Regions from separate parts of the Fictibacillus sp. S7 genome, predicted to be linked through region 2. Evidence: riboswitches for the same ligand, from Rfam matches in the RefSeq annotation. Region 2 holds a riboswitch; each other region holds the start of a gene.

Region 1 (3,749 bases), 1.9 Mb from region 2:
TATGATCTCCTTGGGATAAAAGAAGAAATGACGTAGAGATCGCTGCCATGCCCGATGCAAAGGCAAAGCCTCTGCATCCGCCTTCGAGCTCAGCGATTTGCTGTTCGAGTGCTTCTCTTGTCGGATTGGCAGACCGTGCATAATCATATTTTCCAAATTGATCAATATCCTCTTGATGGAACGTGGAGGACAGATGCATGGGCACACTCACCGCGCCGGTAGCCGGATCGGTTTTATGTTTATGATGCAGCAATTTGGTTTGAAAGGTATGACAGTTATGGTCACTCATAAATTACAGCCTCCTTCTGGACAATGTCCAGCGCTTGTTTTAAGTCGTTAATCAAATCATTTTCGTCTTCAATACCAACAGATAAACGCAAAAGCCGGTTGCAAACTCCGCGTGCTGTACGTATTTCTTCAGGAATGTCCGCATGTGTTTGGGTCGCGGGATACGTTACCAGACTTTCAACCCCGCCCAGGCTTTCGGCAAAGGTTATCAGATTTACGGACTTCAAAAAACGGGGGACCCATTCTTCTTTTTTCAGCCGGAAAGAGATCATGCCTCCCCTTCCCGGATAAAGGACGTCATCTACACCATCATGATTCTGCAGGAATTGAATCAACACCTTAGCGTTTTCTTCATGTTTTTTCATTCGAAGGGCCAATGTTTTCATTCCGCGCATCAAAAGCCAGGCATCAAACGGGCTTAACACGGCACCTGAGGCATTGTGATGGTACGAGAGCTCCTGGCACAATTCCTCGCCTTTGGCCGCAATCAGACCTGCGAGCACATCATTGTGTCCTCCGAGGTATTTCGTTGCACTGTGGATTACAATATCCGCTCCGAGCTCGATCGGCCTTTGCAGCAAAGGGGTATAAAAGGTATTATCAACGATAACGAGCAACCCATGTTTCTTGGCGAGACGTGCAACAGCTTCAATATCACATACCTCCATGAGCGGGTTGGTCGGCGTTTCCAGAAAAATGGCTTTTGTTTTTTCAGTGATCGCCTGTTCAATTTCGGCTACGTCTGCCGTGTTTACATAGATACTGGACAAACCCCATTTTTTGTATCCTTCTTCGAGCAGGCGGTAGGTGCCGCCATACAAATCACTGGATACAATCCATTCATCACCTGATTGAAAGAGGGAGAGGATGGCCGCAATGGCCGCCATCCCCGAGCTACAGGCAAACCCGGCGTCTGCTCCTTCCAAATCGGCGATCGCTTTTTCAAGCACTTCACGTGTCGGATTGCCTGTTCGAATATAATCGTAACCACTTGATTCTCCAATTCCGGTATGGCGGTATGCTGTAGAAAAATAAACGGGCGGATTAACCGTTCCCGTGCGGTCTTCACTTCGGTTTCCAATTTGAGCTAATTTTGTTTCTGTTTTATACATGGCAGCCTCCTAAGTCAAAAGAAAAAATAAAAAAGCCTTCTTAAGAAGAAGACTTTTGAATACCATCAAATTGTCGTTCTCCTTATCTCCCAAGTTCGTCATCGAACTTGCTGGACTTAGCACCTTTTCAGCAGAAATCACTGAAGGTTGCTGAGGTTTCATCGGGCCATTCCCTCTACCTCTCTTGATAAGAAAATCTAATCCGTATCTAATTGTAGTTCCTAGTGTACCGCAATTATCTGAATGTTTCAAGCTTTCTTTTTATATTTTATTCCGTGTTGCTGTGCCTGGACAGAACTTCCTCATGGCTGAGCGTTTTCTGTGTGCTGCTCCTCAGACATACCGCATCGCAAAACACATGAAGACACTGATCAAAAAGAGAGCTGAGTGGCTGTATGCTTTTGGCTTCATTCTCTCCCCTTTTCTTTGTAGCTGCCGGAAGGACAAAACATGTATCAGCCACTTGTGCCAGAGCAGAATCTCCATTTGCTGTAATGCATACTACTTTGGAGCCTGCCGACCTTGACCGTTCCGCCTGATGGATTACGGATTGTGTGGATCCTGAACCCGAAATGGCGATAAGACAATCCCCCTCGGCTACCGAGGGAGTTACCGTCTCACCAATGACAAAGACGTTATAGCCCAGGTGCATGAGGCGCATGGCAAATGCTTTTGCCATAAACCCCGACCTTCCCTCGCCAGCCACAAAGATTCTCGTTGTATTTTGGAGTTCTGAATCAAAACGCTCAATCTCTTCTTCTCCAATTTTCTCAATAACTCCCTGCATCTCTTTTACAATCACATTCAGTTCGTTCATACATTTTCTCCTGTCCGAATCGTTTTCCAAGCTGTATACATCTGTTTGGCTGCTTCCTGGATATTCGCAGCTTTCGTAATGGCGGACCCGACAACAATGATCTCCGGATTTTTTTCGGCAGCCATTGGGAGAGAGGATAGAGCAATTCCCCCTGCAAGGGCCAGTCGGTCAACAGGAAGCCTTTCTTTGTTCTGTTTCTCCATCGTTTTGTTGTCTGACTCCTGTTCATCTTTGCTTACATGTTCGCAAAATACGGCAGATGTATAGCTTAGCAGACGTTGCATTTGCTCAGATGAAACATTTAGCAGATCAATCATCACTTCTTTTCCATTTTCGTCGGCAACCTTCAAACAGGTTTCAATCGTTACGAGGGGAGCCGCCCCCATGACAGTTGCCATGTCTGCTCCTGCGTCAAAGGCTATGGAAAATTCATAGGCTGCATTATCAAAGGTCTTCATATCTGCCAGCACTGGTTTTAACGGAAACTCTTTTTTAATCTCAGAAATGCTCTCAACACCATATTCCTTAATTAATGAAGTACCGACTTCGATAAGATCAACATATTGCTCTGCCTCTTTTGCCGTTTCAATTGCCTCAGAAATCGTCATCCAGTCCAGGGCCAGCTGAATCTTCATTGAGAAACAACCTCCATTCTCTTTTTCGCTTCTTTTGCAGCCGGAGCTTTAACAGCCATTGTAAGCAATACGGATACAAAAAGCGCGGATGCCATGAATACGAAGGAAGCTGACGGCCCTCCGGTAACGCCGTTTAAATATCCAACAATGTAGGATCCAACAAAAGAACCAAGCGCCCCCATGCTGTTGATGAGCGCCATCGCTCCCCCAGCCACGTTTCGCGGAAGGATTTCAGGAATGATCGCAAAAAACGGTCCGTAAGGTGCGTACATGGCTCCGCCAGCTATGACAAGTAGTGTATACGAAAGCCAGAAATTGCTGGAACCGATCAAATAAGAGCCAAAAAAGGCAATGGAACCAATCAGCAGTGATATCCATACAAATGTTTTACGGTTCAGTGTTTTATCCGAGTAATAGGATAGGACAAGCATGCCGACCACAGCCACAACGTAAGGAACCGAAGAGAGCCAGCCTGTTGAAACAATGTCCAGGTTTGACGCTTTTTTAATAATGGACGGAAGCCACATAACAAATCCATATACCCCTATGCTCCAGGCAAAATATTGAAGGCTCAGCAGAATCACGGCTTTGGATTTAAACGCTTCCCGATAATTCTTGACTGGCTTCAATGTAGATTGTTCTTTGTTAAACTCATTCTCGATACCCTGCTTTTCCTTATCGGTAAGCCATGATGCATTTTTTGGACGGTCTTTGACCAGCTTCAGCCAGATAAATGCCCATAATACCGCTGGAGCACCTTCCAAAATAAACATCCATCTCCAACTGAACGAGTTTAATAGATAACCCGATAAAACAGACATCCATAATACGGTGGCCGGATTACCGAGGATTAAGAATGTATTTGCTCGTGACCGTTCTTCCTTTAAAAACCAATGA
Region 2 (3,749 bases):
AGTTTGCGTCAATATCTCCGTCCGCCAGTGCCTGGTTGGGACGAACATAATCAGAAAACTCCACAATTTCAAGATCGATTCCTTCCTTTTTAGCCTTTTCCGCAATGTATTTCCAGACATCACTGTCCGATCCACTAATGCCCATTTTTACTTTTTCCTCTTTGCTTCCCCCGCTGCATCCGCTTAAGAAAGCCGACAACAGCACCCCGATAACTAAAACGATAAGTGAATATTTTTTCATGATGTATCTCTCCCTTTTCTTTCGCTATCTTCTTCTTAATTTTCTTGAAATCACATTTCCTGAGCTTTGTAATCCTTGCACCAGGATAATGAGCAGAACCACCGTTACGATCATAACGTCCGTATCAAACCGCTGGTATCCGTAAGCAATAGCCAAATCACCAAGGCCTCCGCCTCCGACTGCACCAGCCATGGCAGATGCACCGACCAAACCGATGGTCGCGGTGGTCAATGACAGGATCAATGAACTGAAAGCTTCCGGGAGCAGGATGCGGAAAATGGTTTGCCAAGGCGTTGCACCCATGGCTTCTGCAGCCTCCACAATTCCCGGATCAATTTCCAGCAAGCTGTTTTCCACCAGCCGGGCAATATAAGGCCCTGCGTATACAATCAACGGAACGATCGCCGCCGCTGTCCCGATGGATGTTCCTACAACTAAACGTGTAAACGGAATGATGGCTACCATGAGAATGATAAACGGTATGGAACGGAGAACGTTCACAATGGCATTCAGCACATTAAACACAGGTAAATTTTCAAGAATGTGGCCTTTTCTCGTTACGACGAGAATAATACCGATCAGGATGCCGATCACTGCCGATGCCAATAATGAAACACCGACCATGATCAATGTATCACCGGTCGCATCCAGGATGTCGACCCAGAATGTACTCCAATCAACTGGCATGTTCAATAACCTCCCTTACTTCCACATCACCCTGTCCTGCAAAAAAGACGGCCCTGCGGATTTCCAGTTCGTCCCCAATCAGCTGAACTACGAGATTTCCAAATGGAACATCCTGCAGTTCGGTAACATGTCCGTACAGCACGCTGACATCGACATCAAACTTTTTTGCAATTTGAGATAAAAGCGGCTGTCCTGTTGAAGCTCCTGTAAAAACAATGCGGAACACCTGATGATTTTTGTCCTGGTTCCTCAAGATGTTTTTCAGCGAATCAGGAAGTTCATCCTGAAGGACGGAGCTTACAAATCGACGTGCGGTTTCTGTTTTCGGCCGGGAAAAGACTTCAAAAACACTGCCCTTCTCGATCACTTTACCTTTCTCCATCACCGCGACCGAGCTGCAAATCTCACGGATCACATTCATTTCATGGGTGATGATCAGAATAGTGATGTGATATTCCTTATTGATTCTTTTTAATAGCTCGAGGATGCTTGATGTGGTCTGCGGGTCAAGCGCCGAGGTGGCCTCATCACAGAGCAGAACCTCCGGATCCGTAGACAGCGCCCGTGCAATGCCCACCCGCTGCTTTTGACCGCCTGACAGCTGATCCGGGTATTTATGTCCATGTTCGGAAAGTCCGACAAACTCAAGCAGATTGTTTACTTTTTCTTTAATGGCACTCTTCTTTTCTCCCTGGAGGTAAAGAGGCGTTGCTATGTTATCAAACACCGTTTTCGCATTCAGCAGATTGAAATGCTGAAAAATCATACCAATGTTTTTCCGTTTTTTCCGGAGCTCTTTCGGTGAAAGATCAGCCATGTTCTCTCCGTCCACCAGCACCCGTCCGGAGGAAGGCTTCTCAAGCAAGTTGACACACCGCAGCAGCGAGCTTTTCCCTGCACCGCTGTACCCAACCACTCCATAAATCTCTCCTTTATCTATTTCAAAGCTCACATTGTTAAGTGCTTTGACCTGGTTTTTGCCGCTCTCATAAATCTTGGTAACTTCCTCAAATCGAATCAATCGTGTGTTCCCCCTTCAAACTGCTCCAACAAAAAAACCTCTTCTTGTGAACACAAGAAGAGGCCAGCTAATAATGATTAAAGCTTCTCTTCTTATCTCCCAAGCTAACTGCTTGACGGAATTGGCACAGTATTTCCGTTTGCCGGAAACCCGCTGCCGAGGCTTCAAAGGGCCAGTCCCTCCACCTCTCTGGATAAGAAAACCATTCAGTTTTTTTTGCAATAAAAAATTCTCTTCCAAGACAAGAAGAGAATGTTAATTCCATAATAGAAATTTGCTCTTCTTATCTTCCAGGTTCTTTAGGGAACCTGGTGGAATTGGCACAGTATTTTTTCAAAAAACGAAAAACCCGCTGCCGAGGTTTCAAAGGGCCATGTCCCTCCACCTCTCTGGATAAGAAATACGTCATATTTACTTGATGTGCTCTATCATATACCAGGGATTTCAATTTGTCAAATATTTTTCCGAGCTATCCGCTTGGAATTGTTAGTATGTATTGCCCTATTCTAAAGCTTTACGGCATCCTTTTCAAGGAAAACCATTACACTTCCCTGCTCCACTTTCTGAACATAACGTTCCGCCGTTCGTTCGGACAAATCAAGGGACATTAAGAGCTCTTTTAAGTCTTCCTCTGAATCCTCCGAAAACATGGAAGCAAACGGCCCTGCGGCGAGGAGCGGCCCAATACCAGGAACGCCAAGACCCGGAACAGCAATGGCTCCGCCAATACCGGAAAGAAACCCGGCAATTGTCCCATAGGCTGCTTCGTTCACATCTTCATCCAAATGTTCTTCTGAAACGTTGGTCTTGTCAGCCACCCGATCCATCGTTCCATCGTCTTTAGCCAGGATGGATATGTCTTTGGCGTTGTACCCCTGGTCAACCAATCCTTGAATGCGATCAATCGCTTCGCTTTCTGAATCATATACCCCGATTACCATTTTACTCATTGCTTATCCTCCTTTATCCGTATGGCTCTCTTATTAGTAATTACCCTAACCCCACTTCACTAAACAATCACAAAAAACTCCTTATCGGAGTTTTTTTGTTGACGGGTTCAGGACAGACCAGCCCGTTCAAAAATATGTTCTTTTTGATCAGCCTCGTACCTGCTGTCCCCAAGGACCAGTCCCTGAATCAGTGTATCCGCATCCTCATAGGGACTTTCGCTTCCGTTATAGATGGAAAGCGGCACAAAATATCCGTCTTCAATCGCTTGTTTTACCGTGTCGTATAACGGTTCAATTCCGCCTGACGATTTCCAGGATACATATTTGACTACCCTTTTCCCAAGCTGCTCAGTGATGCTGTCCTTCAAAAGCAGAGCCGCCGTCGAACCATTGACCCTGTAATTCAAATCAAACGCGATCTTTCTTCCATCCGGCGTAACAGCAATATCAAAACCGGCAATTCCCCTGTAGCCTCTTTTACAGCCCTCTTCCATAATTCGCCTGCCGATTTTAATGACTTCGCTATCGGGTTCAGAATCTTCGTCCACCCAGTTTCCTTTATATTTTGCGTTTTCATCAATATTTTGAACAGTACTGCCAAGGTAAATCAACTTCTCATCAAATGTACAAGCAAACTGAACACAGTAATTGTGTTCAATTTCCAAATACTCTTCGATTACGATGCCTTCACAGGTTTCAAAAAACTTCTCAGCCTTTTGGATATCTTCATCAGTTTTGCAGATAAACACATCAAAGCCTGCTGCATTTGCTTCATTCGTCGCTGCTTTAACAACACATGGAAGCGAAAAAGCTTCGAGATGTTCATGAAGCTTTGCAGCTGTGGTACTCA
Region 3 (3,749 bases), 340 kb from region 2:
ACATGGTCGGTCATAAATTCAGGTCCGGTGGCACAGTTTAAACCTACCGCAATCGGCTTCATATGCTCAAGCGAAATGTAAAATGCTTCAATCGACTGGCCGGCAAGCGTGGTACCCATGGGCTCAATGGTTCCTGACACCATGAATGGCAGCTCTTTTCCCGTCGATTTAAACGCTTGTTTAATGCCGATAAATGCGGCTTTTACATTGAGCATATCCTGACTCGTTTCCAAAAGAAGCAAGTCTGCTCCTCCGTCGATCAGACCGCGTGCCTGCTCCTCATAAGAGGCTGTAAGCCCTTCGAAGGTGGCTCCGCCAGTCACACTTAACGTCTTTGTAGTCGGGCCCATGGAACCCGCCACAAAGCGCGGCCACTCGGGAGTAGAGATCTGCTCGACAGCCTGTCGTGCAATCTCTGCTGCCACTTTATTCGTTTCGTAGGCTTTGTATCCGAGGCCATATTCATCAAGGACGATGTCTGTAGCTCCGAACGTATTGGTTTCAATGATGTCGGCTCCGGCTTTCAAATATTGAAGGTGTACACCGAGAATCACATCCGGACGGGTGAAATTCAGATTTTCGTTACAGCCTTCAAGCTCTTCGCCGCCAAAGTCGTCTGCTGTCAGGATGGCTTGCTGGAGAATGGTGCCCATCGCCCCGTCCATAATCAGTATTTTCTTCTTTAGCTGTTGTTCAAGGGTGATGTTAGACATTTTGTATCCTCCTTACGATTTGGGGAGCAATATTATATGCATATCGCGTCAATTCAACGGTTAGTTCATAGCGCATAAACGGTGTGATCAGGTAGATGCCATTGAAGAGTTCCGTGGCTGCATCAATTAATGACTTTGAAATCGCCAGTCCTTCACGAGCCGCGGCTAACGGATCATCCTTGAATTCCGCCATCCGGTTCCTTACTTCATCACTCAGCTTGATGCCGGGCACTTCATAGTGAAGGAAATCGGCATTGCGGCTTGAAGTCAGCGGCATAATGCCGACATAGACCGGAACAGGGAGGTCTTTTACCGCCTCATGGAACTGCAGCAGTTTTTCCTCGGAATAAACAGGCTGGCTGATAAAGTAGTCTGCACCGGCTTCTATTTTCTTCTCTGCGCGCTGGACAGCACGGTCGAGTGCTTTCACATTCGGATTAAAGGCCGCTCCCACGGTAAAATGTGTTTTCTCTCCGAGGTCTTTACCGGAGAGGGAGACCCCTTCGTTAAACTGCTTGATCATTTTGATCAACTCGATCGATGTTACATCATAGACGCTGGAGGCACCCGGAAAATCACCCACTTTTGCGGGATCACCAGTAATGGCCAGAATGTCATGAAGACCAAGCGTGTGAAGGCCCATCAAATGGGACTGCAAACCGATGATGTTCCGGTCACGGCAGGCCAGGTGGACGATGGGCTGGGCACCGGTCTGCGCTTTTGCAAGAGATGACAGCGAGGTGTTGCAAATTCTTGGCGATGCCAAAGAGTTGTCTGCCAGCGTAATCGCATCTGCGCCTGCTTCCTTGAGGGCTTTGGCGCCTTCGAAAAATCGCGTCGTATCCAGTTTTCGGGGAGGGTCGAGCTCCACAATGACCGATCGGCGTTCCTGCAGTATTTCCGGCAAAGAGATTTGAGGCTTTTGCCCGGATGATGCAACAGCAATCGGCTCTGGCCGCTGCCGAACATTTTTTTCGGTAACAGGTGAGAGACCGTTCAGTTCCTCTGCGAAGGCCTCTATGTGGGCCGGTGTGGTTCCACAGCAGCCGCCAAGCAGACGGACACCCTGATTTCTGAAAAGAGAAGCACTGTTTTTAAAATACTCCGCATCGCCTTCATATTGAAACTTGCCATCCACATAGGAAGGAAGGCTCGCATTGGGATAGGCGGAAAGAAAAGCATGCTTTGGAATTTCTACTTCCTCCAGGGTTTTGATCATGTGGAAAGGGCCGAGCCGGCAATTGAGGCCGACGACATCGGATCCCAACTCTTCCAGCCGCTTGATCGCCGTATTCACCGGGGTTCTGTCGTTTAAGATGCCTACCTCCTGGAGGGAAATCTGTGAAATGATCGGCAGATCGGTCTGGCTTCGGGCGATTTTAAGTACGGCCTCCAGTTCCTCCAGATCATAGAAGGTTTCCAGAAGAAGCCCGTCTACACCCTCAAGGAGAAGGCAGTACAGCTGCTCCCTGAAGCTTCTTTTTATTTCTTCAAGAGACAAAGAACTGGGGCCGGTTCCCCGTATACCCCCAATGGTTCCAAGCACGTACGCCTTGCCGCCGGCTGCTTTTTTCGCTAGAGAAACGGCTGCGCTGTTTAATTCTTTTACCTGCTCCTCCAGTCCGTACCGCTGCAGCTTAATATAGTTGGCGCTGTACGTATTGGTCTGGATCACATTTGCCCCGGCCTGAATATAAGCCTGGTGAATCGACTGGATCTGTTCAGTGTGAGACAGATTCAGCTGCTCGAAACAGCAGTCGGTTCCATAGGAATACAGCAGCGTTCCCATGGCTCCGTCAGCGATCAGAATCTTGCTTTCTAGGTCTTTCAATAATCCCATTATGAGTCCTCCTGTTGGTTCGGTATCTTCCAGTGGCCCAAAAAAATAAAAAAAGCCTTCTTAAAGAAGAAGACTTTGAACATTCGATGTCATTCTTCTTATCTTTCAAGTTCTGCAATCGAACTTGTTGGACTTAGCACCTTTTCAGCTCGTAATCGCTGAAGGTTGCTGAGGTGTCAACGGGCCATTCCCTTAACCTCTCTGGATAAGAAACCAAATTGCTATAAAATTAGTTCTTTATACCTTACAATAATTATTAGAACATTTCAATAGCTTTTTACAATCTTGCTAGGATCGGGAGGAATCCGGACGATGAAGAAGTTCGCCAACCTTGACAATATTGAAAATACACATACATTTAAAGACTTACTCCGCTGGCAGCGGGAAAGACGAAGCAATAAAAAGGATTTGACCCAACAAATTCAGCAGAGCACGAATAAAGAGCCTCAGAGATTAAAAGAAAACCGCAGCATACACTCGATTACATGGATTGGCCATTCAACCTTTCTTTTGCAGGTGGGCGGACTGAATATCCTGACAGACCCTGTATGGGCTCCAAAAATGGGATTGCAAAAGCGGCTCACAGCCCCTGGGTTGTCCGCCGGGCAGCTGCCGGACATCGATCTTGTTCTGATCTCCCACGGACATTATGACCACCTTGATTTCAACAGCATCAAACAGCTAAAAGGAAAAATCTCTTTTTATGTGCCTGCCGGACTTAAAGGTTTGTTCCGCAAAAAAGGGTATCAGGCAGTAACAGAGGCCAACTGGTGGGAGGAGTTTGTGGACAGGGGCCTGAAGATTATGTTTGTTCCTGCCCAGCACTGGACGCGCAGGAGCGCTTTTGACATGAACACTTCCCATTGGGGAGGCTGGGTAATCGAAGACCTGAAAACGGAAGAAAGCGTCTATTTTGCCGGAGATACCGGTTATTTTCGCGGATTTCGGGACATTGGAGAACGTTTGAAGCCGGATACGGTGCTTATGCCGATCGGTGCATATGAACCGGAATGGTTTATGAAGGTATCCCATATCAACCCGGAAGATGCGGTTAAAGCGTTTCTGGAAACAGGCGCTTCTCTCTTTATCCCTATGCATTACGGCGCCTACCGTCTGGCGGACGATACCGGACCGGAAGCCCTTCGGCGGCTTGAAAAAGAGTGGGAGAAACAGAGCCTTGATGAGGCGAGGCTGAA
Region 4 (3,749 bases), 410 kb from region 2:
TATATTACTGCTGAAAAAACACCGGACAGTCCGTTTTGGGTCAATATCATGATAGTTGTGCAGGATGGAAGGACCAATCAGTATACACAAATACCACTCAAGCAAAACCAAGGATACAATCCCACGCTTTTTCTTGGTGACTTTACTGGAGACAGGGTGGAAGACATCATGGTGGTAATGGATACAGGTGGAAGCGGCGGCATGCTACATGCCTATGTTTTTGCCTATAGAGGCAGCCAGTTCAGGCCGTTGTTTGATTCTGATGTCTTTAATGACCTCTTCAAATACCGGGTCTTTTACCTCGACTACTACAAAGCTCAGGTAAACAGCTACACCACGAACCAGAAATTTATTATTGATCTAACCACCAGGGGCAGGCAGTACTTGTCAGAGATTTATTATCCCAATGGCAAGTTGAAAAAACCATCCAAGGATTTGTTTCCGGACTTTCAGGTCTTTACCCGGTCGACTTTGACCGCAATGGCACCTGCGAATTACTGGCTTACCAGAACATCGCCGGCCAGTATAACGCCGACCGGCTCGGTTATGTGCAGACCACAATGAAATGGAATGGCCAGGTGTTTGCGCCAGAGGTACAGAATGTCGTGGTTTTTGGCGGGGATATTTCTTGATGGATCCGTAGCAGCGTTGAATAAAAGCGCTGTTTTTTTATTCCCATATTATGGGGTGATATAATCATAGATGAAAGCGAGCATACTCAAACGGAAATCAGCCACTAAAAGCAACGAAGGTTTTTAAAATAACCTTTTAAAAATATATTGACTTTCCTCTCTCCGCCGATTAAAGTTATAACTATATTTTTAACTAACTCAATATTCAATCTCTTATCAAGAGTGGCAGAGGGACTGGCCCTATGACGCCCGGCAACCGTTCCATTTATGGAATTGGTGCTAAATCCTGCAAAACAGCTATGCTGTTTTGAAAGATGAGAGAGGACGAATCCTTGTCTACATAGGCGATGAAACCTCTCTTTCCGGAGAGGTTTTTTTATGTGCTCAGGGGATGGCCCTGCAGCTTTTGAGAAGAGAGAGACATACAGAAAAGGGGATAGGGGAAATGAAGAAGTTTTTAAAAAGCGCAGCAGTCTCTGCGGTCGCACTCTCATTATTGTTAACAGGCTGCTCGTCAGGCAGTAACACGGCATCATCTGAAAAGAAACATGAAAATGTGTCGTTTGATAATGTGCCAAAACGATTCGCCAAGGGGCAGGGTGCCAAAATCAAAGTTATCCGAAAGATCGGTGGAGATGATCATACGGCACAGTTTTTGGCAGGAGCGAAGGCAGAAGGGGAAGCGCTCGGTTTTACCGTTGATATCTATACGGCCAACGGAGATACAGCGAAATTCCACGATGCGATTGCCCAGGCGGCCAATGAGGACTATGACGGCTTCATTATTTCTCATGGAGATGATGCGGCAACAATCAATGATATCCAAAAACTCAGAGAAAAAGGAAAGAGTGTCGTGACTTTTGACTCTAATCCGGACCTCGCGAAGGTGGATGGCGTGACACTTACATCCCAGGACGATGAAGCATTGGCCAAGCTGGCACTGGACAAGCTTGTGAAAGAACAAAAAGGCAAAGCGAACATTGTGTACCTTTGGGTGGACGGATTCCCGCCAATGGTTCGCCGCAATGCTGTTTATAAAGAAACGTTGAAAAAGAACCCTGGCATTAAAGAAGTGGAGCGCTTTGGTGTAGCTTCAGCGGACACCTCCGTTCAAACGCAAAATGCCGTTACCGCCATGCTGAACAAGCATAAAAAGGGAGAGATTGATGCGATCTTTGCGACATGGGATGCATTTGCCATCGGAGCCGCTCGTGCCATTAAGGAAGCGGGCCGAAATGAGATCAAAATTTACGGCATTGATGTCTCCAACGCGGATCTTCAGGAAATCCAAAAGAAGGACAGCCCATGGAAATATACTGCAGCGGTTGATCCAAAGCTGATCGGTGCAGTGGATATGAGAATCCTTGCAAAAAAAATTGCCGGTGAAAAAACACCGCAAAAATATGACCTGGATGCTTCTCTCGTTTCCCAAAGGGATCTTCAAAAATCCTCCGAGGGCGTAAATATGGTTAACCTGTCCAAGGAAATTAAAGGGTGGGGACAATCGGACGCGTTTGAAGAAGATTGGATGGACACGCTGAAAGACCATTACAAAAAATAAACATACAAACACTCTCTTCGGCTAGCAGCAGAGGGTGTTTGCTTTGAATAAAGGAGACCGGCCGATGGCACTGCTCGAGATGAAGAACATAAGTATTGAGTTTCCCGGGGTAAAGGCGCTGAATGAGGTTGATTTTAAAAGTAAAACTGGCCGTGTTCATGCACTGATCGGGGCAAATGGTGCCGGGAAATCAACGCTGATGAAGGTGCTGACGGGTGCCTATACCCATTACACCGGCTCTGTTCAGATTGAAGGAAAGAACGTAGATATATCTTCACCAAAGGACGCACTGAATGAGGGCATCCAAATTGTCCATCAAGAGGTAGACACAGTTCTGGTTCCCTATTTGACGGTGGGGGAGAACATTCTCCTGCATGACCTGGTCAATGAAATGGGAAAAAAGCAGCTCGTGCGCTGGAAAACCCTCCACCAAAAGGCTTCGCATCTTTTGGAGGAAATGAACATACACGTATCCTCCAAAAAGCTCGTCAGCGAGCTGACGCTTGCGCAAAAGCAAATGGTATTGATTGCGCGGGCTGTTTCGGCTAAGTGCCGGTTTCTCATTCTTGATGAACCGACAGCTCCTCTGAGCCATGCAGAAACACGAGAACTGTTCCGGATTGTCCGGGATTTAAAAGCAAAGGATGTTGGCATTATTTTTATCTCTCACCGCTTGCCGGAGATCTTTGACATCTGCGACGACATTACCGTTATGAGGAACGGAGAAAAGGTCGCTGAGGAAGAGATTGTACAAAGCTCCATTAACCGCGTCATTGAGCAGATGCTGGGAAAAGCGCTGGACGAGCAGTTCCCGGCCGTAAATGGCAAGACAGGAGAAACCCTGCTAGAAGTAAAAAGTCTTTTCGATAAGGAGAAAATAAAGGGTTTAAGCCTGACGGCCCGTGCTGGTGAAATTGTAGGGATTGCCGGACTGGTAGGGGCAGGAAAAACCGAACTGTGCAAAACATTGTTCGGAAGCACTCCCATTACCGCGGGGGATGTTCTGCTGAAAGGCAAAAAACTGAAGCTGAAGAGCCCATATCATGCCGTTCGGCAGGGGCTGGCCCTTGTACCTGAGGAACGCCGAAAAGAAGGAATCCTTGTGGAGGAAACGGTAGCTGCGAATTTGTCGGCCGCCAACCTTGCCCAGTTTACAAAAGCGTTCGGTTTTCTCGACCGCCGGGCGGAAAAGAGAAAATCCCTTGAGATCATAAAAACGCTCGGTATCAAAACCCCGTCTGAGAAAAGTAAGGTACAGCATCTGTCGGGCGGGAACCAGCAAAAGATTGCCATTGGCAAATGGCTGCTTGCCGATGCGGAGGTTTATATTTTTGATGAGCCGACCAAGGGCGTTGATGTCGGGGCGAAACGGGATATTTTTGAACTGATTTCGGCCCTCGCCAAAAGGGGGAAAGCTGTCCTTTACGCATCGTCAGAATTTCCGGAAATTCTGGGGATTACAAACCGGGTGTACGTCATGTACGACGGGCGTACAGTAAAAGAGCTGGAAACCGCAAAAACCACCGAGGAAGAGCTATTATTTTACAGTACAGGAG

The links. A riboswitch is a leader RNA that binds a small molecule or an ion and turns the genes downstream of it on or off. The one in region 2 is predicted to bind S-adenosylmethionine.
Region 1: it holds a riboswitch for S-adenosylmethionine, as region 2 does, so the genes downstream of both, DMO16_RS00960 (methionine biosynthesis PLP-dependent protein) here and DMO16_RS10720 (methionine ABC transporter ATP-binding protein) in region 2, are expected to answer to the same signal.
Region 3: it holds a riboswitch for S-adenosylmethionine, as region 2 does, so the genes downstream of both, DMO16_RS12590 (bifunctional homocysteine S-methyltransferase/methylenetetrahydrofolate reductase) here and DMO16_RS10720 (methionine ABC transporter ATP-binding protein) in region 2, are expected to answer to the same signal.
Region 4: it holds a riboswitch for S-adenosylmethionine, as region 2 does, so the genes downstream of both, DMO16_RS12925 (sugar ABC transporter substrate-binding protein) here and DMO16_RS10720 (methionine ABC transporter ATP-binding protein) in region 2, are expected to answer to the same signal.

Annotation. Positions count from the first base shown of each region.
Region 1 is NZ_QJKL01000001.1:193,686-197,434, reverse strand. Features, by position in the region: gene metC (cystathionine beta-lyase) at 1-289, opposite strand, end outside; gene DMO16_RS00960 (methionine biosynthesis PLP-dependent protein) at 282-1,400, opposite strand; SAM riboswitch class I at 1,480-1,594, opposite strand; gene hxlB (6-phospho-3-hexuloisomerase) at 1,669-2,217, opposite strand; gene hxlA (3-hexulose-6-phosphate synthase) at 2,214-2,852, opposite strand; gene DMO16_RS00945 (MFS transporter) at 2,849-3,749, opposite strand, start outside.
Region 2 is NZ_QJKL01000001.1:2,096,657-2,100,405, forward strand. Features, by position in the region: gene DMO16_RS10710 (MetQ/NlpA family ABC transporter substrate-binding protein) at 1-241, opposite strand, end outside; gene DMO16_RS10715 (methionine ABC transporter permease) at 266-928, opposite strand; gene DMO16_RS10720 (methionine ABC transporter ATP-binding protein) at 918-1,949, opposite strand; SAM riboswitch class I at 2,039-2,149, opposite strand; SAM riboswitch class I at 2,230-2,349, opposite strand; gene DMO16_RS10725 (general stress protein) at 2,456-2,899, opposite strand; gene DMO16_RS10730 (ATP-grasp domain-containing protein) at 3,007-3,749, opposite strand, start outside.
Region 3 is NZ_QJKL01000001.1:2,436,086-2,439,834, reverse strand. Features, by position in the region: gene metH (methionine synthase) at 1-713, opposite strand, end outside; gene DMO16_RS12590 (bifunctional homocysteine S-methyltransferase/methylenetetrahydrofolate reductase) at 706-2,553, opposite strand; SAM riboswitch class I at 2,649-2,765, opposite strand; gene DMO16_RS12585 (MBL fold metallo-hydrolase) at 2,866-3,749, shown strand, end outside.
Region 4 is NZ_QJKL01000001.1:2,510,005-2,513,753, reverse strand. Features, by position in the region: gene DMO16_RS12930 (hypothetical protein) at 1-564, shown strand, start outside; SAM riboswitch class I at 843-953, shown strand; gene DMO16_RS12925 (sugar ABC transporter substrate-binding protein) at 1,078-2,193, shown strand; gene DMO16_RS12920 (sugar ABC transporter ATP-binding protein) at 2,258-3,749, shown strand, end outside.